3 regions of the Sphingomonas sp. So64.6b genome follow, and region 3 is predicted to be linked to each of the others. Evidence: predicted binding sites of a transcription regulator. Region 3 holds the regulator's gene; each other region holds the start of a gene.
What was found. Region 3 encodes LexA, which represses DNA repair genes until DNA is damaged. Its sites were predicted from a motif close to GTTCCNCNCTTGTTCT; they were not measured.

Region 1: a site for LexA is predicted at 2,366-2,381, ahead of uvrA (excinuclease ABC subunit UvrA). Genes of this name have one in related genera too.
Region 2: a site for LexA is predicted at 7,389-7,404, ahead of G4G27_RS05815 (UvrD-helicase domain-containing protein). Genes of this name have one in related genera too.

The regions. Positions count from the first base shown of each region.
Region 1 covers NZ_CP048817.1:2,878,326-2,888,930, reverse strand. Annotated here, with positions in the region: gene G4G27_RS13885 (SapC family protein) at 1-179, shown strand, start outside; gene G4G27_RS13880 (cytochrome b) at 187-744, shown strand; gene G4G27_RS13875 (hypothetical protein) at 956-1,303, opposite strand; gene G4G27_RS13870 (hypothetical protein) at 1,364-2,197, opposite strand; gene uvrA (excinuclease ABC subunit UvrA) at 2,392-5,457, shown strand; gene G4G27_RS13860 (hypothetical protein) at 5,521-6,075, shown strand; gene G4G27_RS13855 (hypothetical protein) at 6,050-6,250, shown strand; partial or broken gene G4G27_RS13850 (ATP-binding cassette domain-containing protein) at 6,277-6,741, shown strand; gene G4G27_RS13845 (hypothetical protein) at 6,745-7,404, opposite strand; gene G4G27_RS13840 (DUF5343 domain-containing protein) at 7,928-8,407, shown strand; gene G4G27_RS13835 (Swt1 family HEPN domain-containing protein) at 8,404-8,997, shown strand; gene G4G27_RS13830 (hypothetical protein) at 9,008-9,664, shown strand; gene G4G27_RS13825 (hypothetical protein) at 10,133-10,605, shown strand, end outside.
Region 2 covers NZ_CP048817.1:1,221,085-1,231,689, reverse strand. Annotated here, with positions in the region: gene G4G27_RS05860 (MFS transporter) at 1-265, opposite strand, end outside; gene G4G27_RS05855 (SRPBCC family protein) at 331-1,470, shown strand; gene G4G27_RS05850 (response regulator) at 1,481-1,912, opposite strand; gene G4G27_RS05845 (pseudouridine synthase) at 2,145-3,440, shown strand; gene rsmD (16S rRNA (guanine(966)-N(2))-methyltransferase RsmD) at 3,444-3,980, shown strand; gene G4G27_RS05835 (MFS transporter) at 4,090-5,340, opposite strand; gene G4G27_RS05830 (hypothetical protein) at 5,778-6,023, shown strand; gene G4G27_RS05825 (GFA family protein) at 6,268-6,663, opposite strand; gene G4G27_RS05820 (nuclear transport factor 2 family protein) at 6,741-7,127, opposite strand; gene G4G27_RS05815 (UvrD-helicase domain-containing protein) at 7,408-9,711, shown strand.
Region 3 covers NZ_CP048817.1:2,078,926-2,089,530, forward strand. Annotated here, with positions in the region: gene G4G27_RS09980 (hypothetical protein) at 1-1,487, opposite strand, end outside; gene G4G27_RS09985 (molybdopterin molybdotransferase MoeA) at 1,642-2,853, shown strand; gene lexA (transcriptional repressor LexA) at 2,911-3,576, shown strand; gene G4G27_RS09995 (ComEC/Rec2 family competence protein) at 3,597-5,747, opposite strand; gene gltX (glutamate--tRNA ligase) at 5,922-7,307, shown strand; gene G4G27_RS10005 (citrate synthase) at 7,333-8,616, shown strand; gene G4G27_RS10010 (hypothetical protein) at 8,616-8,804, shown strand; gene G4G27_RS10015 (HAMP domain-containing sensor histidine kinase) at 8,815-10,188, opposite strand; gene G4G27_RS10020 (DUF2336 domain-containing protein) at 10,185-10,605, opposite strand, start outside.

The DNA of each region.
Region 1 (10,605 bases), 800 kb from region 3:
TCCAGATGGTCAATGAGGAAAAGCTCAACGAGATGCGCGGCGATCAGCTGCGCAAGATCCAGAAGAACGGCATGCTGCCGCTGCTCTATGCGCACCTCTTCTCGCTCTCGCTGATGCGCGATATCTTCGCGCGCCAGGTACAGCTCGGCAAGATGCCGGCTCCTCAGCTGGCGGTCTGAAGGACCGATGCGTAGCGCCCTTGCCAGAACCGACCGTTACGGCAGGGGCGCGATCGCGCTGCACTGGATCATCGCGATCCTGCTGATCGTCAATCTGGCGCTTGGCCTGCTCCATGAATCGCTGTTCGACGGGATCAAGGGGGTAATCCCCCTGCACAAGTCGCTCGGCTTCACGATTCTGGCGCTGACGCTGGCCCGGATCGCCTGGCGGCTCGGGCATCGCCCGCCGCCGCATCCCGTGACGATGCCCGGTTGGGAACGGGCGACTGCCAATACGGTCCATTTCACCTTCTACCTGCTGATGATCGCCTTGCCGCTGACCGGCTGGCTGCTGGTGTCCGGCGCCAAGGTGCTGCGTCCGCTCAACTGGTTCGGGTTGTTCGACATCCCGTTCTTGCCGGTATCGAAGGCAGTGGCTGGCGCGGCGCGGTCGTTACACGAGCCGCTCGGCCTGCTCATGCTCGCACTGATCATGCTCCACCTCGCCGCCGCACTGCGCCACCATCTCGTGCTGCGCGACGGCGTGCTGGCGCGGATGCTGCCCGGGGTGCGCGTCCGGGGTTAGGGCCGCTTTGGCACCCCTACCTCCGTTCGCCCTGAGCCTGTCGAAGCCGTCCTGAGCGCCTGCCCTGGCAGGCAGTCGAAGGGGGCACGAGCCCAAATATGGGACCTCACTTGCTGCACCGGGGCTTCGACAAGCTCAGCCCGAACAGTTTGGGCCCGAACGGTTTGGGCCCGAACGGTTTTGGGGTAGCGTCGCCTCATTCAGGCGCGCCTTAGCTGGCCTTTTTCTCAAACAGGCGCTGCATCACCGCACCCGCCGCCGCGCCGATCGCATCGGCGATCTGCTTGGCATCCTGCGCACCGACCTCAGCCGTTCTGGTAGCCGTTTCGGCCGCTTTGCTTGCCGCCTTGCGCCCCGCCTGACTGCGTGCCGCGGCGGCAACGACTGCGGTGATGCCGGCGGCGATCACTTCGCGCCCGATCGGGCTGTTGGCCTTTTCGAGCAGCGCCGCGCCCGATTTGCGCAATTCCTTGGGCAGCTTGATCCCGCCGATCCGCTTGGGCAGCTTCGCCGCCTTGGCGCCGCCGCCGGCCTTTGCCGCCTTGTCCTTCTTGGCCATGACCCGTCCTTGATTGAGTGTGTTGTTTGCATAATACACGATATGTACTGATGCTACAACTCACTCCACTCGGTAATCGTCGCATGGCGGTATTGGCTTGTCCGGCACATAGTCGCCGCTTTCGTCATTAAGCGCGAAGACGCGGCGATAGCTGCACACCGGATCGACCGCCCATTTCAGGTCTTTCTTGCGCAGCGCCGCCGCCGCCAGCGAATCCGCCTGGCGCGTGACGCGGCCGGGATAGCTCTTCGCCCTGGTCGTGAAGATGAAGCGCGCCGGTCCACTGCTCACCGTCGGATCGATCGCCAGCGTCCCGTCGAATGCATATTCATCATGGCACGCGCCCGCACGCTGCTTCATGTCCTTCTCACCGAAACAGGCGCGGATCATCGCCGATCCGCCGGACGGCACGTTCAGCACTGACAGCGCGTTGCCCAGCTTGCTGTCGAGCGCGATCAGCCGCAATGTCGTGGAACTGGCCCCACCGCCCGAAAAGCTGGTCGATAGCGTGGTTTCGACACCGATCATCACGCTGCCCGATTGCGCCAGCACGACAAGCTTCGGCCAGATCGCGACTTGCGCGTCGCCACTCTCGCCCGGTAGCGCGAAGCTGGTGATCGGTGTTGCGCCTTGCGGCGGGGGCATGCGGTCGAACACATGAAGCGTCCACACATTCGCATCCACGTCGCGGCTCAGCTGCGCGCAGCGCTTGCGGTCGGCGGTACAGTGCAGCGCCGACGTACTGGCTTCGTCCACCGCCTTTCCGCCTGGCTGTGGCTTGATTGCCGCGAACGCCTCGATCCGGTTACCCGCCCGGTCTGCCTGCAACGGCTCGGCGGGGGCCGGCGCGGCAACGGCCAGCATTGGCAGGAGGATGGTCAACAAGCTGCTCATGCGCGCTCCATCGATCGGTGGGCCCTAACTCTCGCGCCCGGCGCCGTTCCGGGCAAGCGCCTTTCGGTAAAATCGGGCCGCCCGATAAAGTCGGCGATATCCGGCCGTTGCGAGTCACGCATCGGCATCCCACATGCCATGTGCTGCCGCGTACGGTCTTGCCCAATCCGAACAAATATGGAACACGTCACCGCATGCTGACTCACATTTCCGTCCGCGGCGCGCGCGAACACAACCTCAAGAACGTGTCGGTCGACATCCCGCGCGACACGCTCACCGTGATCACCGGCCTGTCCGGATCGGGCAAATCGAGCCTCGCCTTCGACACCATCTATGCCGAGGGTCAGCGCCGCTACGTCGAATCGCTCAGCGCCTATGCGCGCCAGTTCCTCGAACTGATGCAGAAACCGGACGTCGACCATATCGAGGGCCTGAGCCCCGCGATTTCGATCGAACAAAAGACCACCAGCCGCAACCCGCGCTCGACCGTTGCGACCGTGACCGAGATCTACGATTATATGCGCTTGCTCTGGGCGCGCGTCGGTATTCCCTATTCGCCCGCCACCGGCCTGCCGATCGCCGCGCAGACCGTCAGCCAGATGGTCGACCGCGTGATGACTCTGCCGGAGGGCACGCGGCTTTACCTGCTCGCGCCCGTGGTGCGCGGCCGCAAGGGTGAGTACCGCAAGGAACTGGCCGAGTGGCAGAAAGCCGGCTTCACCCGCGTGCGCATCGACGGCGAGATTTACGAGATCGACGAAGCGCCCGCGCTCGACAAGAAATACAAGCATGACATCGAGGTGGTGGTCGACCGCCTGGTGATCGGTTCGGGCATCGCGACGCGGCTGGCGGAGAGTTTCGAATCCGCGCTCAAGCTCGCCGATGGGCTGGCTTATGTGGATTTGGTGGACGGTACGGTCGCCTCCTTAAGCCCCTCCCCTTCAGGGGAGGGGTTGGGGTGGGGCAGTGCCTCAAACGCCGGCGCCAGTGACTCCCCCACCCCCAACCCCTCCCCTGAAGGGGAGGGGGGTAAGAAGAACCGCGTCAAGGAAGCGCCGCAGAAGTTCATCGCTGAAACCGCCACCACCGACGGCGGCGCGATGAAAGGCGCCGGCGTCCCCGCCAACCGTATCGTGTTCAGCGAGAAATTCGCTTGCCCGGTCAGCGGCTTCACCATCGCCGAGATCGAACCGCGGCTGTTCTCCTTCAACGCCCCGCAAGGCGCATGCCCGGCGTGCGACGGCCTGGGTGAAAAGATGCTGTTCGACGAGGATCTCGTCGTCCCCAACCACGCGCTCAGCATCAAGAAGGGCGCGGTCGTGCCCTGGGCCAAGTCCAACCCGCCATCGCCTTATTACATGCAGGTGCTGGGCAGTCTCGCGCGCGAATTCGGCTTCAGCCTCGATACGCCATGGGAGGAATTGCCCGGCGAGGTGCAACTGATCATCCTCCACGGCACCGGCGGGCGTCCGGTTACGCTGACCTTTGTCGACGGCCGCAAATCCTACGACGTCAAGAAGCCGTTCGAGGGCGTGATCGGCAACCTCAACCGCCGCCTGCTGCAGACCGAAAGCGCGTGGATGCGCGAGGAACTGAGCAAATACCAAAGCAGCGCCGCGTGCGAAGTGTGCCACGGCGCGCGCCTCAAGCCGGAGGCGCTGGCGGTCAAGATCGGCATGCGCGACATCTCCAGCGTCACGCGCCTTTCGGTGGTCGATGCGCTGACCTGGTTCCAGAATGTCCCCGCCGACCTGACCGGTCAGCAGAACGCGATCGCCGAACGCATCCTGAAGGAAATCCTCGAACGGCTCGGCTTCCTCAACAATGTCGGGCTCGACTATCTCAACCTCAACCGCACCAGCGGCACCCTGTCGGGCGGCGAAAGCCAGCGCATCCGCCTCGCGTCGCAGATCGGCTCAGGGCTCTCCGGCGTGCTCTACGTGCTCGACGAACCCAGCATCGGCTTGCACCAGCGCGATAACGACATGCTGCTCAAGACGCTGCGCCGCCTGCGCGATCTCGGCAATACCGTGCTCGTCGTCGAACATGACGAGGACGCGATCCGCACCGCCGATTACGTCATCGACATGGGCCCGGGCGCCGGCGTGCATGGCGGCGAAGTCGTCGCGCAAGGCTCGCTCGCGGAGGTGCTCGCGACCAGGGGCAGCATCACCGCCGACTATCTCAACGGCACGCGCGAAGTCCCGGTGCCGGACAAGCGCCGCAAGGGCAACGGCAAGAAACTGACCGTGCACAACGCCACCGCCAACAATCTGCGCGGCGTCACGGCCAGCCTGCCGCTCGGCACTTTCACCTGCATCACCGGCGTGTCGGGATCGGGCAAGTCGAGCTTCACCATCGACACGCTCTACGCCGCCGCCGCGCGCAGCCTCAACGGCGCGCGCATGCTCGCCGGCAAGCATGACAAGGTCACCGGGCTGCAATATCTCGACAAGGTGATCGATATCGATCAGTCGCCGATCGGCCGCACCCCGCGCTCCAACCCGGCAACCTATACCGGCGCCTTCACGCAGATCCGCGACTGGTTCGCCGGCCTGCCCGAAAGCGCGGCGCGCGGCTACAAACCCGGCCGCTTCAGCTTCAACGTCAAGGGCGGCCGGTGTGAGGCATGCCAGGGCGACGGCCTGCTCAAGATCGAGATGCACTTCCTGCCCGACGTCTATGTGACGTGCGACGTGTGCCACGGCGCACGCTACAATCGCGAAACGCTGGAGGTGAAGTTCAAGGGCAAATCGATCGCCGACGTGCTCGACATGAATGTCGAGGACGCGGTGGAATTCTTCAAGGCGGTCCCGCCGATCCGCGACAAGATGGCGATGCTGGCGGAGGTCGGCCTCGGTTACGTCAAGGTCGGCCAGCAGGCGACGACCCTGTCCGGCGGCGAGGCGCAGCGCGTCAAGCTCGCCAAGGAATTGTCACGCCGCGCCACGGGTCAGACTTTGTATATCCTGGATGAACCCACGACCGGCCTGCATTTCGAGGACGTGCGCAAACTGCTCGAGGTGCTGCACCAGCTGGTCGAGCAGGGGAATACGGTGGTGGTGATCGAACACAACCTCGACGTGATCAAGACCGCCGACTGGGTGCTCGACCTTGGGCCCGAGGGCGGGGTCAAGGGCGGCGAGATCGTTGCCGAGGGCACGCCGGAGCAGGTGGCGAAGGCGAAGGGCAGCTTCACCGGCCACTATCTCGCGCCGCTGCTGAAAAGCCGCGCGAAAGAGAGCGTCGCCGCGGAATAAAATCCCTCTCCCCTGTGGGAGAGGGAAGGAGCCGCGAAGCGGCGGAAGGGTGAGGGGGACTAAATGAAATCACCATACCGCCCGGAATTCGAAGCCGCCTTGCTGCTCCTCGCCCGGATCAGCGAGGCGATGGCGCGTCAGGGCCTGTCCCGCCCGATCCTGGTCGGCGGCGGTGCGGTCGAATATTATTCTGGCAGCGCGATTGCCACCGGCGATTTCGACCTCTGCTCGACAGTGCAGCCAGAACTTGAGGCCGAAATGCAGCGGCATGGCTTTGTGGGGCCATCCGGCCCGGGCTTGTCCACGCGCGGTTGGATCCACCCGGAACTGCGCCTCGGTTTCGAAATCGTCGGCAGCGTACCGCTCGACGGCAATGTCGACCGCGATCATATCCTGCTGATCGAGGATGTCGCCGACGGCCAGTCCTTCGCCATCATTGCGGTCGAGGATCTGATCGCCGATCGCATGGGGCAATATGCATCGGGCACCGCGCGCGATCGGCTCGATCAGGCGCGCGCCCTGTTCCGACTTCACCCCGATGTCGATCTGGACTATCTGGAACGCCGTATCCGGCAGGAAACATTTGGCGATCATGGCCTCGAAGCGTTCACAGACTGACCTCGCTCCCGACTGGACGGGCCCGCGCATCGCGCATGCCGATGCGGTCGAACGGCTGACGGCGCGGCGCGGCGCGGCTGGGGTGACTGATTTGCCACGCAATGCCGGCAAGAACCGGACGGCGAGCAAAAAGGCATTGCTCGCGGCGATCGAGAAGTCCGGCGGCCGCTGGTAGGTTATATTGGAGAAGTCCGTGTAGGATTCTTCAAGGCGGTTCCGCCGATCCGCGACAAGATGGCGATGCTGGCGGAAGTCGGCCTCGGCTACGTCAAGGTCGGCCAGCAGGCGACCACCCTGTCCGGCGGCGAGGCGCAGCGCGTCAAGCTCGCCAACGAACTGTCACGCCGCGCGACGGGTCAGACTTTGTATATCCTGGATGAGCCGACCACCGGCCTGCATTTCGAGGACGTGCGCAAGCTGCTCGAGGTGCTGCACCAGCTGGTCGAGCTGGAGAATACGGTCGTGGTGATCGAACATAACCTCGACGTGATCAAGACCGCCGACTGGGTGCTCGACCTTGGCCCCGAGGGCGGGGTGAAGGGCGGCGAGATCGTTGCCGAAGGGACGCCGGAGCAGGTGGCTAAGGCGAAGGGGAGCTCTACGGGGAATTATCTGGCGCCGTTGTTAGCGAAGGGCAGAGGTGTGGAGAGGGTGGCGGCGGAGTAGTGTTTATCGGAAATGTTCGCGCCACTCTCTCAAAATGCTTCGATATCGAAGATGGAAAAGATCCTCCTCCTTGCCATTAAGCGGGTATCTATCAACGGAGAAAGATTCCCCTCGAATAACATCAAGTATTCTCATGTCTTTGATATCAAACTGCGGTAACGCTTTGCTCATTAGCCAAAGGCCCAGCCGAGCCCCTTCCGGGGTAAGGGCTGGTTTATCCGCAAAATACGGGTAGATATATCGAAACTTATCGCCCCCTAACCGCAGCGATAGGAGGTTTTCGACTTTTACGACTCCATCGATTTCTATAAAACCGAAAGTCGATTTTATAGTCTTAGGAAGTTCACTGATTGCTTCGTTAATCCAGCGCCGCTTCTCATTCCACCAATGCAAAAACCCGTCTCGCAAGCGCGGATAGAGATTTTTCCTCCGCCAATTTTTCTCGATCTGAATATCAGTTGCTTCGCGCAAGTCAGATCGACCTGCAGCATGTGCCTTAGCGTCATGCCAAAAAGGGACGTGGAAGTCGCCGCCTGGCCCGGCGCCCTCATCTCGCTTTTTCATGACCTCACGCGCATCAGAGCGAATCGCAGTGGATCGAAGATTGTCTTTCATTAAGAATAGCTTGAGCAATTTGCGCAAATGCACTCGATCAAGGGCCATAGTTACCTCCGGAAAAAACATACTATGAATTAAGAGGGAACATAACAGGATTTTGATGACTCAAGAAGGCAATGGCAGTGCACTAAATCCTGATTTCAGTGGCACAGTATCGGATAGAAGGCTAGTTGACCTTCCCTCGAGCGAGACGGAAAACACTGCGCTGGCACTACGGGGCACGCAGAAGCTTGTATTGATCTCCATAATTAACCTAACGAGTATCAGGTAATGTGCTTGACTCCTCGGCGAGTATCTCATTCATTGCGCCCATCCATTTAGTGGAATTGCGAGTGGAACTCGGGGGATGATCGAATGGCAACTTCAGGGGAAGCTGCGGCATCACAGCCGCCTGTTGATAAGGGCAAGTCGGAGCGACGGGAGATAAAAGGAGGGATTCCTTACTCTATAGCGCCAGCGACTGTAAAAAAGGCACTCGATCTAATTATTGCCGCTGAGCGCCCGGATAAATTCTCCAGCGATTTTATGTCGACGATTCTCAAAATGTCGGGGGGGCAGTGCAAGAACGGTGCCTCCATTTTTGAAAAAGATGCAGTTTATTGGTCCCGATGGCGCCCCCACCTTGCTATATTCGAAGTTTAAAACGGACAGCGGCCGATCTCAAGCTGCTTTTGAAGGACTTCGGAACGCGTTTGGAGAACTTTTTAAGCGCAATGAGTACATTCATAAAGCTGACGACAGCGCCATCAGGGATGTTATTGTTGAAATTACGGGCCTCAAGAAGGCGGACCCCATTGTTCGATTAATGTATCAGACATTTGACGCAGTTAAAGGATTCATAACTGCCGATGTATCGAGTGAATCTTCGGAGGATGATGATAACGCAGACGGGGATGACGGCGATAATAACAAGAAGCGAGATCAGAGTGTCGGCCGGTTGAAATCTCTCGGACTTTCGTATCAAATAAGCATAGTCCTTCCGGAAACGGAAAATATTTCCGTTTTTAATGCGATATTCCGAAGCCTAAGAGAGAATTTGTTGCGTTGAATACCGGCGTTAGCCTGGAATTATTTGTACTAAAATGTGCTGTTATCACGCGCTCCCTGCGCGAGGTGATGGCCGCAGAGAAGATATACGGATCGCGTGGAGCACTTGAAGCGCAAGCCGACTCTTTAGTGTCGGGTTATATAAAGCAAATCGAATTTCAGATCGTTGCCGACGCAGATAGAATGAGCGAATTCTATAAGTTATTTTACGTTCTTGAGAATGACATACGCAATTTAATTGAAGGCGCAATGTCTGATATAGTCGGTCGAGGATGGTGGGAAAGCGCAGTCCCGCCATTTGTTAAAGAAAACGCCCGCAAGAATTTTGATAGAGAGGCGTCTGAAGGCCTGCCTCCTCGCTCAGATCGCCTGCTAGATTATACAACATTCGGTGAACTTGGAGAAATAATTAAAGAGAACTGGGACGTATTTTCCGGAATGTTCTCTAATGCAACAAGAAATAGAGTATTACGGGTGGTTAACCGTCTAAACTTAGTTCGAGGGCCGATCGCGCACTGTAATTTTTTGCCAGAAGAAGAAGCGATTAGATTAAAACTTGCGGTACGTGATTGGTATAAACTCATGGAATAAGGCTCTATAGATGGTCGCGAAAAACTATGGACGCTTTGGAATTCCGATAGACGGTCAATGGTCTTTGAAAGATCTATACAAACTTCCTCGAGCTTTTGAGCAGGTGTACTTTGCTCTCGATGCAATACTTCCCTCTTTCGATGAAGAGGCGGAAGATCGTGTTTCACGCGCATTTCGAGCTTTTCCATGGCAAGGCGGCTACAGCGCGGTAAATTTTTATAACCAGCTAAAGTATGCGACCCCAAGGAATGAGCAGCCTCGCATTGCTTCAATCCAATATGCGTCTCCGGGATGGATTGAGCTTACTCTCTATTTATCGAACGCTTTAGCGCTATGTTTTGTAGTGAATAGAGTATCTGGATCAATAGAACGCTGCAATAGAGCCTATAATGCTATTATTACAGATCTCATGCGGAGAAAACTTTTGAAGGTTGAACTGGAGCGGGCCGAGGTTGGGCTTGCCCGAGATGAGGTTCAGCTTATAAGAGAATACGCGGAGCAGATGGCGGAGATTCTCAGCCTTAGTAGCGCTGAGGATATTCATATTCGTACAAGAAATCCACTAATTTCATTGAAGATACTGCTCAGCATATATAGGAGAGTCAAAATATTGGCGGACTATCAAATTAAAGGAAAGGCAGACTTTAGTCGAAAGCCTGACGAGTAGTGTTGATTTCGGTGAAGGCGCAATAGTCGCTTTAGTTACGGTGACAGTGAGTTACGGTGACAGTGCACTTAGCCCCCGACGGTGATTGACAAAAATCGCGATCGGCGGTTGAATTCAGCTCATGCCAATCGACCTGGGCCGGATCGACGATGCAAAGGGTTCCGGGGACACCAGAGTTCCGGGGACACAATACTAAACCCGGAAGCACCGCCACAACGCCCCGCGTCTATCCACCGATCGACCATCTCACGGCCAGGGTTTTGGAGTTACGGTGCCACGTGCAACAACCCCTAAACTCGGGTTGCGACCATCTCGCCCATCCGCGATCGGACAGGTCGCGCTGGCACCTCCGAAAGCGCCGCTCGCAACAACCCAAACTACCTCGCCACCCACCATTGCCCGACCCCACCACATCTGCCACCCTCCATCACCAACTCACGGCCCATCGAACAGCTCGGGGATCCGATCGTGACGGCACAGGCGCTCGCTCAGGCAAACGACCTTTTCCTGCATGTCCGCGTCATCATCAGCGTGATCCTCGGCCTGAGCATCGGCCGCCTGCTTCAGGGTCTGGCCGGTTTTATCGAGCATCCCGGCAAACCCAGGGTCAGCGCGATCCATCTCGGCTGGGTGATCTGGGCTTTGCTCTCGGTCATCGGTTACTGGTGGTGGGAATTCAGCCTCAACCACATCACCGACTGGACCTTCGGCCGCTATCTGTTCATCTTCGCCTATGCGTCCTGCTATTTCCTCATCTGTGCGATGCTGTTCCCCGGCAATCTCGACGATTATGACGGATATGCCGGCTATTTCCTCTCCCGGCGCAAATGGTTCTTCGGGCTGGTCGCGCTGAGCTTCGCGCTCGATATCGGCGATACATTGCTCAAAGGGACCGCCTATGCGCACGCGCTCGGGCCGGTCTATATCGCCCGCGCCCTGCT
Region 2 (10,605 bases), 860 kb from region 3:
GACCGAGGATCGGCAGGCGAACACCATCGACCATCCACGCCCAGAGCGGCTTCAGATTGTAGACGAGGAAGCCGAGCGTGAACGCGGTGATCGTTTTCTTGTCGAGCCCGTCCTGCGCGAGCCGGCTGGTCAGCGTCGCGCCGATCATCGCGATCGGGAATCCCGATGAGATGCCCAGCGTGAAGGCCGCGATCGGCCCTTTCTCGACATAGGGGCGCAGCCCGTCCAGCCAGCTTCCCGTGCCGCTAGGCGTCGTACCGTCCATCAAACTCTTGCTCCCCGCGCTCAAGACGCAGAGACTAGCGGGAAATACTGGGAGAGGAAGCGTCGATGAACGCACCCGTGAAGATCATGCGACCGACCGAGGGCCAACTCGCGCTCGCCGCCATATTGGCGGACGGAGGTACGCGGCCGAACGCGGGCATCACGCATATCGATGCGCGCGCCTATACCGATCCCGTCCGCCATCAAGTCGAGCAGGAACGGATATTCTCGCGCTTGCCGTTGGTCATCGCACCGTCCGCGCTGCTGCCGCAACCGAACATGGCCGTGCCGCATGACGGCTTCGGCAAGCCATTGCTGGTCGCGCGCGACAAGCAGGGCGCGGCCCATGTCTTCCTCAATGTCTGCCAGCATCGCGGCACGCGCCTGGTCGAGGGCAAGGAGGCGGTCTGCGCGCCGCGCCTGATCTGCCCCTATCATGCCTGGAGCTACACGCTGGATGGCGCGCTTGCCGGACTCCCCCGACCGGACGCTTTCCCGGGCCTCGACAAGGCCGAGTTCGGGTTGAAGCGTCTGCCGACGCGCGAAGCGGGCGGGCTGATCTGGTTCGCGTTCGATGAACATGCCGATTTCGCCGAGGCCGACGCGTTGGGGCATGATTTCGACGCGTTCGATCTGTCCGGTCAGTACCTGTTCCGCCGCCGCACGCATGATGTCGCGGCGAACTGGAAGCTGATCATGGATGCGTTCCTCGAAAGCTATCATGTCCAGCGGCTGCATGCCTCGACGATCGGCCCGTTCTTCAAGGATGGCGTGTCGACCGGCGACCATATCGGCCCGCACCAGAGATCGGTGGTCGGACGCGAGGCGGCGCTGGCCGCGGCGCAGTCGGACGACTGGCCGACGCTGCGCGCGGCGATGACCTATACCTATCAAATGTTCCCCGGCACCGTCCTGATCGTCAGCCCGGATTATATGAACCTGATGACCCTGATGCCGCAGTCCGAAGGTCGCGTGCTGGTCGAGGATTTCATGCTCATCCCGGAAGCGCCGACAACCGAGAAGGCGCTGGCGCATTGGGAGAAAAGCTGGAACCTGCTCGATGGCGGCGTCTTCGCATCGGAAGACTTTCGCGCCGCTGCGCTCGGCCAGGAGGGGCTGGCGTCGGGCGCGATCGACCGGCTGACCCTGGGTACACTGGAAACGGGCATGCGACATTTCCACAATGAGGTGGAAAGCCGGCTTTAGGGACGGCGCGTCACGCCGCCTTTTCGAAAATCCTCAATCCGGGCGGCAACCGCTTGGTCTTCTTGCCCTCAAGCACCGCCTCGATAATGTCGATCGCGGCGATCAGGTCGCGTTGCGCATAGGGTTTGGACAGGCATCCGACCGCGACGTCCTGCCCGCCCATCGGGCAATCGCCGGTCACGAACAGCACCGGAATGCCCTGCTTGTGCGCCTCGCGCGCGACGTCGAGGCCACTGCCATCGGTCAGGCTGATATCGACCAGCACCAGGTCAATTTCATGCCCGTCGCGAATCACGCCGATCGCATCGGCGACGCGGTCGACCGTGGCAACGATCTCGAATTCGGCCTCGCGCAGGAAATGTTCCGTGTCGAACGCAACCAATGGTTCGTCTTCCACGATCAACAGCTTGCAAATTCGCCGTTTTTTCTTGCCGAACAACATCGTCCGGGGGTCCGCCTTTACACATTGGGTCACGGGAAAATCCCCCAACCTCGTTACGCCTGCGTCCCTTAACGCGCCGCAACACGATCCGCCGCAACATTTTTTTCGGGTCACCCCGCATTTTGCCTGTATCAGCCGAAACGTGGCACAAACCAACGCACCCAAAGAAGAGCAGCGCATCGCCAAGATGCTCGCGCGCGCCGGCATCGCTTCCCGTCGGGAGGTCGAACGCATGATCGCCGACGGGCGCGTCGCGCTGAACGATGTCGTGATCGATACGCCCGCGACGATCCTTACCTCGCTTGCCGGGGTGACGGTCGATGGCAATCCGGTCCAGGCGGCGGCGCCTGCGCGGCTCTATCTCTATCACAAGCCGTCGGGGCTGCTCGTCACCGAGCGCGATCCGGCCGGCCGGCCGACGATCTATGACAAGCTGCCCAGGGATTTGCCGCGGCTCGTGCCGGTCGGGCGGCTCGATCTCAATACCGAGGGGCTGTTGCTGCTCACCACCGATGGCGAGTTGAAGCGCCAGCTAGAGCTGCCCGCGACCGGGGTCGAGCGCGCCTATCGCGCCCGCGCTTACGGCAATGTCACTCAGGCGCAGCTTGAGGAGTTGATCCACGGCGTCGAGATCGAGGGCGTGCGTTACGGGTCGATCAACGCCAATCTCGAACGCCGCACCGGCGCCAATGTGTGGATCGAGATGATCCTGACCGAGGGCAAAAACCGCGAAGTGCGCCGCGTGCTCGAATATCTCGGATTGAAGGTCTCGCGCCTGATCCGCACGCGTTACGGCCCATTCGTGCTCGGCGACTTGCCGCCGGGCGAGGTCGGCGAGGTGCGCGCGCACGATGTCGCCGCATTCCGCAAGAACCCGACTCGCAACCCGCCGCCCGAGCGGCTGAAGCAGGACGAGAAGTATAGCGCCCGGCCCAAACCGACGCCGGTCGTGCCGGGTGCGCGACGCCCGCCATCGTCCGCGCCGCGCCGTCCCGAGCCGGCCGGCGATCGTCGCACGCCTTCCGCAGGGCCAAGGGCGCCTCGGCCCGAGCCGGTCGCGCTCGGCGACAAGCGTCCCGCCCGGCCCAAGGCGCCGGCGCCTCGCATCGACCGCGCCGCTGCCTCGCGCGCCGACCGCGAGTCATTTACCGACGCGCGTCCGCCACGCGCGCCGCGAGCTCAAAAACCGGGCGGACAGAAGCCGGCGGGCTGGACGCCCGATACGACCTATCCGCAAAGCGAACGCCCTGCCCCGCGCCCGACCGGCGGCGCGATCAAGCCGAAGCGCTTCTACGACGCCAAGCCCAAACAGGGCGCGGCGCCGGCTCCCGGCGAGCGCCCCAAGCGCGTGTTCAATGCCGAGCTCGGCCGCAATGTCCGATCCAAGGCCGACGCCAAAGGCGCCCGCCCGCCACGCCCTGATCGCGCGCCCGACGGCAAGCCACCGCGCCCCTCTTCGCGCCCGACCAAACCCGGCACCGGCCGCAAGCCCGGCGGCGGCACGCAAGCGCCGCGGACCAGAAAGTAAAGCATGCGTATCATTGCCGGCACCTGGCGCGGCCGCCAGATCATCGCGCCCAAGGGTGACGCGACTCGCCCGACCGCCGATCGCACGCGCGAGGCTTTGTTCTCGATGCTGACCAGCCGTCTCGGCAGCTTCGAGGATCTGGCCGTCGCCGACCTGTTCGCGGGATCGGGCGCGCTCGGCCTGGAGGCATTGTCGCGCGGTGCGGGGAGTTGCGTGTTCGTCGAGCAGGACAAACCCGCGCTCGACGCGTTGCGCCTGAACCTGGCGAAGCTCGAAGCCAAGGCCGATGTCCGCGCGCAATCGGTGCTCGCGCTCGCCCGAGTCAGTGCGCCGCTCGACCTGATCCTGATGGACCCGCCCTATGGCACCGGCGCGGGCGCGGTCGCGCTCGACAAATTGTCGCGGCTCGGCTGGACCGGCCCGGCGACCTGGATCAGCATCGAAACCGCGAAAGACGAGACGGTGGTAGTTGACGGGTTCGCGATCGATGTCGAGCGTGTGCATGGCAAGGCCAAGCTGACCATCCTGCGCGCATCCTGAAGCTCCCCTCCCGTTTACGGGAGGGGTTGGGGGAGGGCCTGTCAGATTAGGGGGCGGCAGCGTTTGCGGACATGCCCTCCCCTAACCCCTCCCGCAAGCGGAAGGGGAATCAAGCGGGAGTCCGTTTCAGCAGCATCAACCCGCCCAGACTCAGCACGCCGGCCACCACCAGATAGGCGCCGACCAGGTCGAGCCCGCCCTTGTCGGCCAGCATCTGCGCGAAGATCGGCGCCAGCGCGCCGCCGATGATCCCGCCGAGATTGAAGGTCACCGACACGCCGGTATAGCGCACGCCGGGTTCGAACAGCGACGGCAACCAGCCACCAAGCGGGCCATAGGCAAAACCCATCGCGAACAGCGCGAAGGCGAGCCAGGCGAACACGACCAGCAGCGACGTTGCACCGAGCATCGGCCCCATCAACAGGCCCGCGATCACGCAGCCGGCAAAACCAAGTCGGAGCATCGCGGTCGCGCCTTTTCGGTCAGCCCAACTGCACGACACGATCACGCCAAGCGCGAGGAACAGGACCGCGCCGATCTCCAGCCCGAGAAACGCCTGCCGCCCATGACCGAGCGTCGTCGTGCCGTAACTGAGCGCGAAGGCGGTGGTCAGATAGAACAGCGCGAAACAGGCGATTACGCCGACCGTACCGGCAATCGCCGGGCGCAAATGCGTGCGGAACAGTTCAGCGATCGGCACTTTCGACAATTCGCCATGCGCCGCGGCGTCCTTGAACGCCGGCGTCTCGGTCAGCTTCAGTCGCACCCACAACCCGAGCCCGACCAGGACCGCACTGGCCAGGAACGGCAGCCGCCAGCCCCAGTCGCGGAATTGCTGATCAGTGAGCAACGCGCCGAGGATCAGGAAGAACCCGTTCGCCGCGATGAACCCGATCGGCGCGCCAAGTGGCGGGAACATGCCATAGCGATTCTCCCAACCCTTTGGCGCATTCTCCACCGCGAGCAGGCTCGCCCCGCCCCATTCGCCGCCAAGTCCGAGCCCCTGCCCGAAGCGCAGCACACACAGGATCAGCGGCGCGAGCCAGCCGATCTGCGCATATCCCGGCAGAAAGGCGATCAGCACGGTCGACCCGCCCATCAGCATCAGCGAGGCGACCAACGTCGATTTGCGCCCCAGCCGGTCGCCGAAATGACCGAACACCGCCGCGCCCAGCGGCCGCGCGAAAAAGGCCAGGCCGAAACTGGCATAGGATAACAGGATCTGCGCCGATGCGCTTTCCGACGGAAAGAACAACGGCCCGAACACCAGCGCAGCGGCGGTCGCATAGATATAGAAATCGTAGAACTCGACCGATGTGCCGATCAGGCTGGCGAGCAACACGCGGCGATGCGCGGACATCGGGCCGAGTGATGGGGGGCTGGGTGATGGGGGGCTGGGTGATGGGCTGGCGGCGATAGTCATAAACTCTCCATAGCGTCCGCCCTGAGCTTGTCGAAGTCCGTAGCTGCGGCTGGAAGGCGCTTGAATCGAGCCGCGCGATGAAGAGCGGGAGAGATATAGGACACCGGTTGACGCATATCTTCGGCGCGGGGCGTGGGGAAATATGGAACACCGGATTGTTGCATATCTTCAGGAGTACGGGCGCGGAGATATCGGACACCGCCTTGTCGCATATCCCGACACCCCGCAAAGCTCAGTTTTCAGCCGCTGATAGTTCTTTTTCCTATCAATCAAGAGGGGTTTTGGACATAATGGCCGCGACAATGTTCTGAGCGGACGTAGGGGCGGCAATGGGGATCGCTCGAAAATGCCTGAACCGTCACGGAGACTATTTGATGAAAAAGCTTTCGACCTTCGCCCTGATTGCCGCCGCCTCGCTCGGTCTCGCTGCCTGTGGCGGCGCTAAGCCAGCCGACAATGTGACGATCGAGAACGAGACGGTGCTGAATTCCGAGGGCGAGATCCTCGACAGCAACCTGACCGTTGACGAAACCGCACTGGGCAACAGCGGTGACAATGTGATCGTCGATAACGCGACCGACACCGTGGCGCTGAACGACACCGTCGCCAACGCACATTGAGCGGGAAAACTCGGGGAGCCCGGAAAACTCCGGCATCGCCGAAGCTGAACTAGCAGGCCGCGAAGCAAGAGTTTATATCCCAGCCGATCGATAGGAATTACTATCAACGGCGTCAGGTTAGCTCCCTGGACATAGCCTTGGCCCGACACCTGTGTGTCGGGCCATTTTTCATTCGGGCGGGTTTCTTTCGGCGATCCACTCCGCCCCTAACGGGGGTGGGTACAGCGGATGCCGATCTAAAATACTACGGCCCCGGATAGCGCTCGAACGCCGGCAAATCCTTGATCCGGTCGATCCAGCCGAGTTTCTCCGCCGCCTGCACATGGATCGCCGGCGCATGATCGCCCGCATCGTCGAGCGTCGCGGATTGCAGGTCGATGATCCCCGGCAGCACCACCGCATTGGTGTAGAACAAGCCCGTCCCGCACGTGCCGCAGAATTGCCGCCGGCCATTTTCCGACGATTCGTAGGTCACCGGATCGCCCAGGATTTCCACCTGTTCGGCCTTGTACGCCATCCACCCGACCATCGGCGCGCCGGCCGAACGGCGGCAATCGTCGCAATGGCACAGCGCGTGATAGACCGGATCTCCGCTGGCGACATAGCTGATCGCCCCGCAATGACATTTCCCGCTTGGCATGACCGTCTCTCCTTTTCCCGTTTTGTTCCACATCTGGAGCATCACGGCAAGCGGAGTCGTGTCGATTGTCGCGAGCCTCAGCCGGTGCCGCCCTGCAACACCGCGGCCATGCGCGCGACCACCGTGTTCAGCGCCTTGAGCGGGCGGATCATCACCTTGAATTCGGTTATCAAGCCCGCTTCGTTCCAGCGGATCATGTCGACACCCTCGACCTCGACCCCGTCAAGCTCGAGCGCGAAGGCCAGCACCGCCGAGCGATCCGCGTCCCAGTGCCCGGTGTAGCGGAAGCTGTCATTGTTGAGCACGACCATCGCGGCGCTGAGATATTGCACCACCAGCGTTTTGCCGGCCTGTGGCCGGTGCACCGCTGGCGACAGGAATACCGCGTCGTCGGCGATCAGCGCGTCGAGCTTCGCCGGGTCGTTGGTGGCGACATAGTCGTGCCAGCGCGCGATGACGTCCATATGGTCTCTCCTGTTGGGGATGAGATAGCGCTCCGGAGCGAGCGAGTCACCGCACCCCTCCACCCCGTTCGCCCTGAGCTTGTCGAAGGGCCGCTCTTCTCCCACGACACAGGAAAGAAAGAGCGGTGCTTCGACAAGCTCAGCACGAACGGGGAAAGGTTGGTTCGCAAAAACGGGGTTGGGTTTGAGGCTCAGAGCGAACGGGGATAGGGCGGCTCGCAATAGCGAAGCGCGGTTCTCACGCTTGCCCTCTTCCCTCACGTTCCCTACCTGTTCACCGATGACTCTGCCCGCGCCCTCCCCTGACGATCCGCCCTATATCAGCGGGCTCAATGCGCCGCAGCGTGAGGCGGTGCTGACCACCGAAGGTCCCGTCCTGGTCCTGGCCGGCGCTGGCACCGGCAAGACCGCGGCGCTGACCGCGCGGCTTGCACATCTGCTGTTCACTCAAAAGGCGTTCCCGTCGCAGATCCTCAGCGTCACCTTCACCAACAAGGCGGCGCGCGAGATGCGCCACCGTGTCGGGCGGCTGGTCGGCGATGTGGTCGAGGGCATGCCGTGGCTCGGCACCTTCCATTCGATCTGTTCGAAGATGCTGCGTCGTCACGCCGAACTGGTCGGGCTGCAATCCAACTTCACCATCCTCGACACCGATGACCAGCTGCGCCTGCTCAAGCAATTGATCACCGCCGCCGATCTCGACGAGAAACGCTGGCCCGCGCGCGCGCTCGCCGGGCTGATCGACGGATGGAAGAACAAGGGATGGACGCCCGCCGACCTCGATGCAGGCGAGAGCGAGCTTTACGCCAATGGCCGCGGCAAGGAGATGTATGCCGCCTATCAGGCGCGGCTGATCGCGCTCAACGCGTGCGATTTCGGCGATCTGCTGCTGCACATGCTGGTCATCTTGAAGCGCGACCGCGAGGTGCTGAAAATGTATCAGGAGCGCTTCAAATATATCATGGTCGACGAGTATCAGGACACCAACAGCGTCCAGTATCTCTGGCTCCGCCTGCTCGCGCAGGAACGCAAGAATATCTGCTGCGTCGGCGACGACGACCAGTCGATCTATAGCTGGCGCGGCGCGCAGGTGGAAAACATCCTGAAGTTCGAAAAGGATTTTCCCGGCGCGACGATCATCCGGCTCGAACAGAATTACCGCTCCACCCCGCACATCCTCGCCGCCGCATCTGGCGTGATCGCCAACAATAGCGGCCGCCTCGGCAAGACGCTGTGGACCGACGAACAGGACGGCGAGAAGGTCAAGGTCATCGGCGTGTGGGACGGCCCGGAAGAGGCCCGCCGCGTCGGTGAGGAGATCGAAAGCTGCCAGCGTGCCGGCAAGTCGATCGACGACATCGCCATCCTGGTCCGCGCGCAGCACCAGACGCGCGAGTTCGAGGACCGCTTCATCTCGATCGGCATGCCGTATCGCATCGTCGGCGGTTTCCGCTTCTACGAACGCGCCGAGATCCGCGATGCGCTGGCCTATCTGCGCGTCGTCGCACAGCCGGCCGATGACCTTGCCTTCGAACGCATCGTCAACGTGCCCAAGCGTGGGCTCGGCGACAAGGCGGTGCAGAAAGTGCATCAGCTTGCCCGCGCGGAAGGCATTCCGCTTGCCACCGCCGCTGCGCGCATCCTCGACACCGATGAGCTGACCCCGCAGGCGCGCCGCGCGTTCGGCAATCTGGTCGGCGACATGGCGCGCTGGCGTTCGCTCGCCAATGACACGCCGCACCCCGAACTGGCGCGCCAGATCCTCGACGAAAGCGGCTATACCGCGATGTGGCAGGCGGAAAAATCCGCCGAGGCCGCCGGCCGGTTGGAGAACCTGACCGAACTGGTCCGCGCGATGGAGGAATATGAGAGCCTGACCGCGTTCCTCGAACATGTCAGCCTGGTGATGGATAACGAAGCGGCGGCGGAAGAGGCCAAGGTGACGATCATGACGATCCACGCCGCCAAGGGCCTGGAGTACGACACCGTCTTTCTGGTCGGCTGGGAAGAAGGGCTGTTCCCGTCGCAGCGCTCACTCGACGAAGGCGGCCTGGCTAGCCTGGAGGAGGAACGCCGCCTCGCCTATGTCGCGATCACGCGCGCACGGCGCCGCGCGGTCATCATCCACGCCGCCAATCGCCGCATCTATGGCCAATGGACCAGCAGCATCCCGTCGCGCTTCGTCGGCGAACTGCCCGACGCGCATATCGAGAGCGAAAGCAGCATGTCCGGCGGCGAAAGCCTGTGGCGCGCCAACTGGTCCGAACGTGCCGACCCGTTCGCGGACGTCGCACGCGGGACTGGGCGCGGGCCGGGCTGGCAGCGCGCAGCGGGCGTGAACCCGGGCGGCAGCTTCACCAGCCGCACCTTTACGCGCGAGCCGTCACGCGTGGTGGAGAGCCGAGCGAGCGCGGTGAGCATCGGGAATAAGGGTAGATCCGATGTGGCTGTGGGAATGCGGGTGTTCCACCAGAAGTTTGGTTATGGTGAGATTGCCGAGATTGAGGGGAACAAGCTGGAGATCGACTTCGAGGCTGCGGGTCGGAAGCGGGTGATGGATAGTTTTGTTACGGTGGGTGAATAAGTCCACACTGTAATTGTGAGAGGGATTCCAGCGATCATGGCGATGAGGCGTGATAAGTACATCAGCGCATTGCAAGGTTTTGGGTTTACCTTGGTGCCTATCTTTTCGATGTTTCTCGTACAATTGATCTTCATGCGACAGATCATTGAGTTAGTATGGTGGCGAGATTCGTGGCGAGATTCGTTGCAAGAAATCAACGGATATATATCGCTTTATCGGATTCTCGCGGTAGAGCAATTCGTTATTGTGGCCATTATTCTGGCTGTGCATTGGCTTATCGCAGCCATTTTTGGCCGGGGTCCGGTTAGAAGAACTTTGATCGGTAATACTTTTCTGATTTCCGCCGGATTGATATATTTATCAGCTGTCATAATATATTTAACGGTAAATAATCCCGGATCATATCTTGAATTTATTTGCCCGTCCTTTGATATTGAAACGCGCATAACATCATTTGGTTTTGATGCGGAATCTGACTGTAGTTACTCTTCCTCCCATTGGGTTTCGCAACTACTCCTCGGATTGCCACTTATGCTTACTTCGGCCAGCGCAGTTACCCGGATAATAGCGTCTAGATATCGAACCAGGGCAACGGCTGCTATTTCATAGCGAAGCCGATCGTTGCACCTCATTCTTACCCTAGCCCGTCATCGGTGCCGCCGTAGCGCCGCTCGTAATCGACTTGTGCCGCCGCCACATCGTCAATGCGCGTTTCGGCCCAATCGATCATGAAGCGCAGAGCGCAATTACGGTGGCAATTACGGTGACAGTCCACTTTTTCTCACGTGTGGTTTCGAGGCATGGTCACAATTGGCGGACTGTCACCGCAATTAGATAAAATTACGAGGGCAGTTTGCCAGCTCCCCAAGCCGTAGATCCACGCAGCGCTGACCG
Region 3 (10,605 bases):
GCACGCGCCTGACCCTGTTGACGCTGTTGAGTCTGGGTTTGCGCAAGCCGCTGGCGACGTTGCTGCGCTTCGGCGGCGCGCGCCTGACCCTGACGGCGTTGCTCGACCTGCGTCCGCTGTGCAGCGCGCGCCTGCAATTGCGCCTGCTGGCGTTGGCGTACCTGTACAACGCGGGCTTGCTGGTCATTCTGCGCCTGGATGCGCCTGGCTTGTTGCGCCGCCTGGACCGACCGATCCCGCTCGAGCGTTGCGCGGCGCTGTTGCATCGCCGCGGCGCGCGCCTGTTGATCGCGCTGTGCGGCGTCACCGGCCGCGACCTGTCTGGCCCGTTCGCCCTGGCGGCGCGCCATTTCGGCCTGGCGTTGCGCCTGAAGGCGCTGCTGATCGGCATTACCGCGGCCCGCGAGCCGCAGGTTTTCCTGCTGCTGGCCAAGCGCGCGCTGTCGATCGATCGCGGCGCGGCGCACCTCGTCGCGCGGGTTGACCGGTCGTGCCGCCAGGGTGGCGACGCGACGACGCTCGATCGCAACGGCGCGCTGCTGCTCGGCCCGGTCGCCGGCAAAGCCGCGCGCAGCCGGGGCATAACGGTTGGCATCACGTGCCCAGGGCGCTTGCGTCCAGGCGGCCGGAATGGCGCGCGGTGGTGGCGGGGTGCGGAAGCGCTGGTCGCGCCACGTGTCGTAGCGCACGATATCGGCACGACGGCGCACCTGTTCCTGGCCCCAATGGCGCTGTTGCCGCTGCTCCACGCCGGCATGGTAACGTTGCCAGTCTGCCTCACGCGAGCGCTCCGCCGACCAGCGCGCGCGCGCGACCGCAATGGCATCGCGGCGTTCGGCCCAATTGGCGGCGATCACCGGGCGGCGCTGACGCGACGATCGATAGAGATTGCGGCCGCGCTCATAATAGCGCGCGGCATAATCCTGACGCGGTCCATAAGAGGCATAGGGCAGAACCCCGCCGCCGGCGGCATAGACCACGGCCAGCTGACCATCGTCATAGCCATAGCCATAATCGCCATCGCGCACGAAATAAGGCGAATCGGCGCCGGGGCGATAATAATAATAGCGGTATCCGTCATCGATCGGCTCGGCAAAGGCGATCGAATCGTCATAACCCTGCCACGCCCATGGCTCGACATCATCATAGTCGAAGCCGTAATCGGGCGGCGCGTCGCCGAGCGCATCGGCAAAACCCCAGGCATCGTCGGCATAAGCATAGGATTGGCCCGGATCGGCCAGCTGCACCGCCCTGATCGGGCGTGCCTTGGGAAGCGAGGCGATCGCCGCCGCAGGGCGGATCGTCGTCGCATCGCCAGCCGCGAGCGGCAGCGTCGCGGGCAGGTCGGGCAATTGATAGGCCGCCTTGTCCTCGGTCGCGGCCTTGGGATTGCATCCGGCAAGCATCAGCGACGCCGCAATGGCGATTGCAGCACTGGCCTGACGAACGCCTGGAGACAGGCGGTTGAGGTGTATTCGCTTGGTCATGGCATCCAACTCCTGGTGCCCCCCAAAGCGTGCACCATGGCGCAATGTTCCTGAACCCGGCGTGGCACGACCGTTCATCGGAGAGTCGGTGCGACCGCAGCGGCTTATACTTGTTCGGCTTTTCCTCGTTCAGCATGGTGGACGCGGGCGCAGCATGCCGGGTACATCACCGCGTGTGAACCCGCCTGCTCTTCTCCCCCTCGCCGAAGCGCAATCGCGCCTCTTCGCGCTCGCGCCCCGCGTTTCCAGCGAAACCATGCCGCTACGCGCCGCCGCAAATCGCTGGGCAGCGGCCGACATCGTCGCTTTACGAACTCAGCCAACCACCGACCTCTCGGCAATGGACGGTTACGCGATCCGCTTCGCCGATCTGCCCGGCCCTTTTACGCTGGTCGGCGAGAGCGCCGCCGGCCGACCGTTCCCCGGCACCGTCGGTGCGAACGAAACCGCCCGCATTTTTACCGGCGCGGCGATGCCTCAAGGCGCGGATACGGTGATGGTCCAGGAGGAGGTCGCACGCGACGGCGATATAGTGACGTTAGCCGGAGAAGGCCCCCGCCGGCTCGGCGGCAATACTCGCTTGAAGGGGCTCGACTTCTCGACTGGCGACATCCTCGTGGCGCGTGGCGAACGTCTCACGCCGGCGCGTATCGCAGTTGCCGCGACCGGGGGGTATGGCGCGCTTCAGGTCGGCCGCCCTATCCGCGTGGCGATCAATGCGACCGGCGACGAATTGACCGCGCCCGGCGCAGCGATCGATAGCGCGGGCCTTCCCGAATCCAATGGCGTGATGCTCGCCGCGATGCTCGCCGACTTGCCGGTCGAGGTGATCGATCTCGGTATTCTCCCCGATCGTCTCGACGTGATGACCGCGGCCCTGAGCCGGGTCGATGCGGATATCCTCGTCACCACCGGTGGCGCGTCGGTCGGCGACCATGATCTCGTCCGCCCCGCGCTTGAGGCCGCAGGAGGTAGCATCGATTTCTGGCGCCTCGCGCTGCGCCCGGGGAAACCGATGATGGCGGGGCGGCTCCGTGAAACGGTCGTGCTCGGCCTGCCTGGCAACCCGGTGTCCGCCTTCGTCACCGCAACCCTGTTCCTGCGCCCGTTGATCGCCGCGATGAGTGGCGCGGCCGATCCGCTGCCGCGCACCACGCCGGCGATGCTCGGCGAAGCTCTCGCCGCCAATGACCATCGCCAGGATTTTCTGCGCGCGGAAACGCGTGATGGCCGGGTCTTTGCCTCGACAATCCAGGACTCGTCGATGCTGCGCACCCTCGCGCGCGCCGACTGTCTGATCGTTCGCGCGCCGCATGCGCCGGCCGCAGCTGCAGGAGAAATCGTCGACACCCTGCGCATCGCTTGACAAGCCGGGGGAACATTGCGACAACGTTCCCAGTCTGTTCCGACGGAGGAATTTCGGATGTTAACGCGCAAACAGCATGAGCTGATCTGCTTCATCAGTGATCGTCTCGCCGAAACCGGCGTGTCGCCTTCGTTCGAAGAAATGAAAGAGGCGCTCGATCTCAAATCGAAATCGGGCGTACATCGCCTGATCAGCGCGCTCGAGGAACGCCAGTTCATTCGCCGCCTGCCCAATCGCGCCCGTGCGTTGGAAGTGCTGAAGGTGCCGGAACGCGGCGATGTTGCACGGAAAACGCCTGCTGCGCCGGCCAATATCCGCATCCTGCCCGAACCCGCCAACGATGTGATCGAGATCCCGTTGCACGGCCGCATCGCCGCCGGCGTGCCGATCGAAGCGTTCGAGGGCAGTTCGATGCTTGCTGTCCCCGCCGCATTGCTCGGTGGTGGCGAACATTATGCGCTCGAAGTGTCGGGCGACTCGATGGTCGAGGCGGGTATCCTCGATGGCGATTATGCATTGATCCGCCGCGCCGATACGGCGCGCGATGGGGAGATCGTCGTCGCCCTGATCGACGACAGCGAAGCGACGCTCAAATATTTCCGCCGCGAAGGTGCGATGGTTCGGCTCGATCCGGCCAACCGCGCCTATGATGCGCAGCGTTATTCGCCCGCTCAGGTCCGCGTTCAGGGTAAACTCGCCGGGCTTCTGCGCCGTTACGATTGACCGGCGAACCCTTTGACGGGTTAGGGCGAACGGGAGGAAGTGCGTCGGTCAAAGCGTCTTCGTGCCAGTCTGCCGGCGGGTAACTTACCGGCCACCACCCAGGGATGCGCGTCGGCCGGGCTGAATACGGTGCGGACCGCGGCATCCTGCAATGTGATCGCAACACCGCCGGTCTGCGCCAGCGTCGGCCGGTCGAGCTTCAACCAGCGCGGTGTGCAGGCCATGGGCAAGCGCCGCTCGCTGACCACGATATCCGCGCCCTTGCATGCCGCGATCAATTCGCCCGCCGGCACCAGATAGGCGCTGCGCGTGGCGAGGATGCGCCAGGTTCGGCTGCCGATACGCCGCTCGGTCAGGCACAAATCGCGATTGCACCGCGCGTCGGGCTGATCGGCCAGCAGCAGCGGCTCGCCATCGACCCCGCTATTTTCGGTGAGCATGTCCGACGTATAGTCGCCGACCCGGTCACGCAGCAGTGCCAGCCCGCCATTCGTCGTGCGGATCGCGACGTGGCGCCCATCGCCAGTGACCAGCAGATCGGGCGCCGGCGTCGTCAAGGCCCACAAGATTCCGATCGCAAGCGGGGCGAGCCCGAGCCGCCGCCATCTCGTGCGCCACAAGGCAATCCATAATCCGCCCAGGACCATCAGCGCATAGGCGCCGGCGGGCATGGCAGGCAGCGCCGCGACCGATCCTGGCAAACCGGCGGTCGTCCGCGCCAGCCATAACAACAGGTTGAGCGAATGATCGGTAAGCCACCACAAAGGTGCGCCAAGGCCGGCGGTATCGAGCAACAGCGCCAGCGCTTCCAGCGGCATCACGACGAACGTGGTCCAGGGAATCGCGACGATATTGGCCAGCGCACCGTAAAAGCCTGCCTTGTGGAAGTGGAACAACGCAATCGGCATCAGCGAAAATTCCACCGCCAACCCGGTCAGGATCAGCGACCCCAGCCCCCTGCCGATTTTGGCGATCCAGCGCTCGCCACGCGGCGCAAACCAGGATTCCACACGCGGCTGTTCGTGCAACGCGATGATCGCGGTGATCGCGGCAAAGGACAGCTGGAAGCTCGGCCCGGCGAGTGATTCGGGCCAGAGCAACAATACGACTACCGCACCCGCCGCAACCAGCCGCAAGGTCATCGCCTCGCGTCCCATCGCCAGCGCGGCCAGCACGAGCAGCGCCGCGACGCATGAGCGGATCGTCGGCACCTGCGATCCGGTAAGCAGCGTATAGCCGATCGCGGCAGCGGCACCGGCCGCCGCGGCGATCAGCGGTAAGCGGAAATGCAGTGCAAGCCAGGGGCTCAGCGCGAGCAGGCGCAGCACGACCAGCATCGTCGCCGCCACCACCGCGGTGATGTGCAGGCCGCTGACCGACAACAGATGCGCAAGGCCCGAACGACGCATCGCCTCGGCATCCTCCTCGGCGATCGCGCCTTGGTCGCCAGTTGCAAGCGCGCTGGCGATCCCGCCTGCGCTGCCCTCGACGCGGGTCTGGATATGGCGCGAAAGCCGGTCGCGTAGGCCAGCGCCGGGTGCATCACCCGCCGCGATCACCGCGACCGGAGCGAAGCCACGCCCTGTGCCGCCGATCCCGTCAAACCAGGCGACCCGCGCATAATCATAGGCGCCCGGCACCGCCGGCTGGGGCGGTGGCATCAACCGGGCCTTCAACCGGATCGTCGCACCTCGGGTAAGCGCTGCGGGCACGTCGCCCTCGGCCAGGTTGACACGCACATGCTCCGGCAGCCTGGTCGGCTTTCGATCTGTCGGCTGATCGATCACCTGGATCGGCGCGAGCCGCAGCCGGACCAGTTCACGCGCCGCCAGCGGTTCGATCGTCTCGACCCGCGCCTCGAACGCGACGATCACCGGCCGCGTAAGCACGATTCCGGCGGCGTCGCTCGCCCGCAACCAAATTAGCGAAAAGCCGAGCGCCGCCGCCAGCGCACCGATGCCGACCGCCCTTCCCGCCCGGCCGCCGCGCCCAACCGCGAGTGCCAGAAATGCCACCCCACCCGCCATGAGCAAAGCGGCGCGCCATGCCGATGGGTCAGGCAGCATCAGCCACGCCGTCACCCCAGCACCGACTGCTACCGGAAACCATAATATAAGCTGGTCGCGCTCCGCTTCGAGCCAGCGTTCGAGCGCGTTACGAATACCGGACAAATGCCATCCCTGGCCGATTTGAAGCGGCCAAGGTCGCGTGCTAGGGGCGTGGGCGGCTGAACTGGCCATCTGATACATGTGTGAAAGGATGCGCGCTTGAGCGCAATTACTGATGCCGCCGTCCCGGGTACATCGGGCGACAATTCGGCGGCCGCGCCGGCGTTTGGGCAAGTCATTACCCGTTTCGCGCCGTCGCCAACCGGCTTCCTGCATATTGGCGGCGCGCGCACCGCGCTGTTCAACTGGCTATTCGCCAAGGCGAATGGCGGCAAATTCCTGCTCCGCATCGAAGATACCGATCGCGCGCGTTCGACTCAGCCGGCGATCGACGCAATTCTCGATTCGATGACCTGGCTTGACCTGAATTGGGACGGCGATGCGATATTCCAGTTCGAACGTGCGCCACGCCACGCCGAGGTCGCGCATCAACTGCTCGCCTCGGGCCATGCCTATAAATGCTACGCCACCGCTGAAGAGCTGACGGCGCTGCGCGAAAGCCAGAGGGCCGCGAAGCTGCCGATGCGTTATGATGGCCGCTGGCGCGACCGCGATCCGGACGAAGCACCGGAGGACGCGCCTTTCGTCGTGCGAATCAAGGCACCGAAGGACGGCGCCACGACGATCAACGACCAGGTCCAGGGCCCGGTCACCGTACAGAATTCGGAACTCGATGATTTCGTATTGCTGCGCTCGGACGGCACGCCGACCTATATGCTCGCGGTGGTGGTCGATGATCACGACATGGGCGTGACGCATGTCATTCGCGGCGACGATCATCTCAACAACGCATTCCGTCAATTGAGCGTGATCCGCGGAATGGGCTGGCCCGAACCAATCTACGCCCATGTTCCGATGATCCACGGATCGGACGGCGGCAAGCTGTCCAAGCGTCACGGCGCGGTCGGGGTCGATTCGTACCGTGACGAGCTCGGCATCCTGCCCGAGGCGCTGAACAATTATCTGCTTCGGCTCGGTTGGGGCCATGGTGACGATGAGATTATCAGCCGTGAACAGGCGGTTGAGTGGTTCACCCTTGATGGCGTCGGAAAATCACCATCCAGGTTCGATCTGAAAAAACTGGAGAACCTTAATGGTCATTATATCCGGCTCGCCGATGACGCACGGCTTGCCGAGATGGTCGCCGGCCGGCTGGACTTCGAACCCGACGCTCGACAGCGCAATCTTTTGCGGCGCAGCATGGCGGCGCTGAAGCCTCGGGCTGCCAATTTGATCGAGCTGACCAGCGGTACCGCCTTCCTGTTCCGCGCCCGTCCTCTTGAAATCGACCCTGCCGCCGCCGATCTTCTGACCGCCGATGGGCGCAGAATTCTCGCACTTGCACATAGCAAGCTTGACGCGCTCGACGGCTGGGATACGGAGAAACTTGAAGACGCGGTTCGGCAGATTGCCGAGGAGGCGGGGACGAAACTGGGTCAGGTCGCGCAACCGTTACGCGCGGCATTGACCGGCAAGAAGACCTCGCCCGGGATTTTCGAAGTGCTCGATTTGCTCGGGCGTGACGAGAGCCTCGGCCGGATCGCCGATCAGATGGCCGCCTGAGCCGTAGAGAAAAAGGACGTAATCGATGAGCGACACCGCAAAGCTGAGCGTCGGCGGCAAAGATCTTGATTTTGCCGTGATGCCGGGCACCGTCGGCCCTGACGTCATCGATATCCGCAAGCTCTATGCCCAGACCGGCAAGTTCACCTACGACCCCGGCTTCACCTCCACCGCGAGCTGCGATTCGGCGATCACCTATATCGATGGTGACGAAGGCATCCTGCTCCATCGCGGCTATACGATCGGCGAACTGTCCAAGCAGTCGAGCTTCATGGAAGTCTCGTACCTGCTGCTCAACGGCGAACTGCCGACCAAGGCCGAACTGGACAATTTCAGTTACACCATCAGCCGCCACACAATGCTGCATGAGCAGCTCGCGACCTTTTACCGCGGTTTCCGCCGCGACGCGCATCCGATGGCGATCATGTGCGGCGTGGTCGGCGCGCTGTCGGCCTTTTATCATGACTCTGCCGACATCACCGATCCGCGCCAGCGCATGATCGCCAGCCACCGGCTGATCGCGAAAATGCCGACGATCGCCGCGATGGCGTATAAATATTCGGTCGGGCAGCCTTTCCTCTATCCCGACAACTCCTTGTCCTACACCGGCAATTTCCTGCGCATGACGTTCGGCGTTCCGGCCGAGGAATATGTCGTCAACCCGGTGGTCGAGCGCGCGCTCGACCGCATCTTCATCCTTCATGCCGATCACGAGCAGAACGCGTCGACCTCGACCGTCCGTCTCGCCGGTTCATCGGGCGCCAATCCCTTCGCGTGCATCGCGGCCGGCATCGCCTGCCTGTGGGGTCCGGCACATGGCGGCGCCAACGAAGCCGCGCTCAACATGCTGCGCGAGATCGGCACGGTCGACCGGATTCCGGAATATATCGCCCGCGCCAAGGACAAGAACGATCCGTTCCGCCTGATGGGTTTCGGCCATCGCGTGTACAAGAATTACGATCCGCGCGCGACCGTGATGCAGGAAACTGTGCGTGAAGTGCTTGGCGAACTCGGCGTCACCGATCCTGTGTTCGACGTCGCGCTGAAGCTCGAGGAAATGGCGCTCAACGATCCGTATTTCATCGAGAAGAAGCTGTTCCCCAACGTCGATTTCTATTCCGGCGTGATCCTGTCGGCGATAGGGTTCCCGACGACGATGTTCACCGCCCTGTTCGCGCTCGCTCGCACCGTCGGCTGGGTCGCGCAGTGGAACGAGATGATCGCCGATCCGGAGCAGAAGATCGGCCGGCCGCGCCAGCTCTATACCGGCCCGGCCAAACGCGACTACGTGCCCGTCGGCGAGCGTTGATGAAGCGGGCCCTGCTGCTCGCCGGTGTCGTCGTGACGCTGATGGGTCTGTTCTTCGGCGCGCAGGGCGGCGGCATGATCATGTGGCCCGCGTCGAGCTTCATGCTCGCTCAGGGCGAATGGGTGATCTACGGCGCAATCATCGCGGCGTTCGGCGTCGGGCTGATCGTCTGGTCGCGGCGGGCCTGAGCCGGGTCCGCTATTCCCGATACGGGAGCGTAAACACGAAGCGTGCGCCCTGCCCCGGTGCGCTGTCGACGGTGATGTCGCCGCCCATCGCCCGGGCGAGACGGCGCGCGATGTAGAGGCCAAGGCCGCTGCCACCCGCTTCGCGCGGATCGACGCGTTCGAATTTCTCGAAGATGCGCTTCTGGTCGTCGAGCGCGATGCCCTTGCCCTGGTCGGCGACGATCACCGCAGCGATATCGCCTTCGCGTTCGGTGCGGATCCACACCATGCCGTCGGCGGGCGAATACCGCACCGCATTGCCGATCAGATTGACCAGCACCTGTAGCGCGCGACGGAATTCGCCGGTTGCGGGCAACATGTCCTCGGGCGCCGGCTTGTCGATCTTCACTTTCGCATCGCTCGCCCGCACGCCGAGCAGGCCGGCGGCACGGCGCGAAACATCGGCGAGGTCGACCGCTTCGCTCGCGACGCGGAAGTCGGGACGCTCGATCGCCTGAAGATCGACCAGATCGTCAACCAGGCCCATCAGATGGCGACCGGCGCTGGCAATATCGGCGGCATAGTCGGCATAATCTTGGCGTAGCGGGCCTTCCGATTGCGCATTGATGCTGTCGGCATTGGCGATGATTCGGCCGAGCGGATTGCGCAATGCCGAATCAAGCCGCGCCGCGAATGCGCCGGATATGCCTTCATTCTCCGGGAACGGGGCTGCCGCGACGGGTTCCGGGTCGATCATGTGCGTGGCGCCGATGAAACCGGCGAACGCGCCTTGCCGATCGGTGCGCGGCGTGGCGGCGAGTCGCACCGCCTGTCCGGTCGCGCGGATCGTTGCGCGCTGATCGTCGAAGCGCTGGCGCATCGCGAGGCTGCCGAGGATCGGGAATTGCCCTTCGCGATCCTCGCCGAGCACGAACAGGCGAGTCAGCGGCTGGCCGAGCATGTCGCCAGCATCGAAGCCATGTTTGGCGCCCGCGTTGACTGACAAAAAGCTCAGCCGCAGGGCCGCGTCGGTTTCCCACAACCAGTCCGCACCGCTGCGCAGGAAATCGCCTTCGCGCTCACCCTCGGGCGCGCCGGGCCGCCATGGCGAGCGAGCGCGCCAGCCGGTGATTTCCAGGCGAACACCTTCCGCACCCGGATTGGCGCGCACCCACAGATCGATATCGCCGTCGTCATCGCCGGCCACAGCGCCGCGTGAGATAAGGATGCCGAGCCGCTGCGCCAGCCGCGCCAACGTGGCGACCTGCGGAATGGCGATCGGCATGCCGATTGCACCGCCGGCGCGCGTGTTGAGATCGTTGAGGCGCTGGTCGGCCTCGATCAACCTCCCGTCGGGATCGAGCAGGCCGCGCACCGGCGGCAGGCTGGAATCGACCGCGTTCATGCCGCCCGCCCGCGGGTAAGCGCCAGTTGGGCGGCACGATAATCAGGGTGAAGCTTGAGCGGCGCAAGCGCGGCACGCGCGGCATCGGCCGGCACCGCGACGATATCGCCGATCGATTCGGCAAAGCCTTCGAGATCGCGGCGCGGGTCAGCTTCGCACAGCGCCAGACCGATCCGGGCGATCGGTTCGCGGTCCAGCTCCAGCGCGCGCAGCACCAGCCACAACCGGTCGGCCCGGGGGTCGATCACCACTTCGCGCGCCTGACCATAATCCAACCCCATCGCATGCGCGATCAGCGCAGTGAACAGGGCAATGCGGCGGTCGCCAAGCGCCTCGACCAGCAAAGCGGGCAGTTCGCGCGGCGTCGCTTCGATCGCGACGGCGAGGCGCATGGCGGTCGCCTCGAGTCGATCGCCT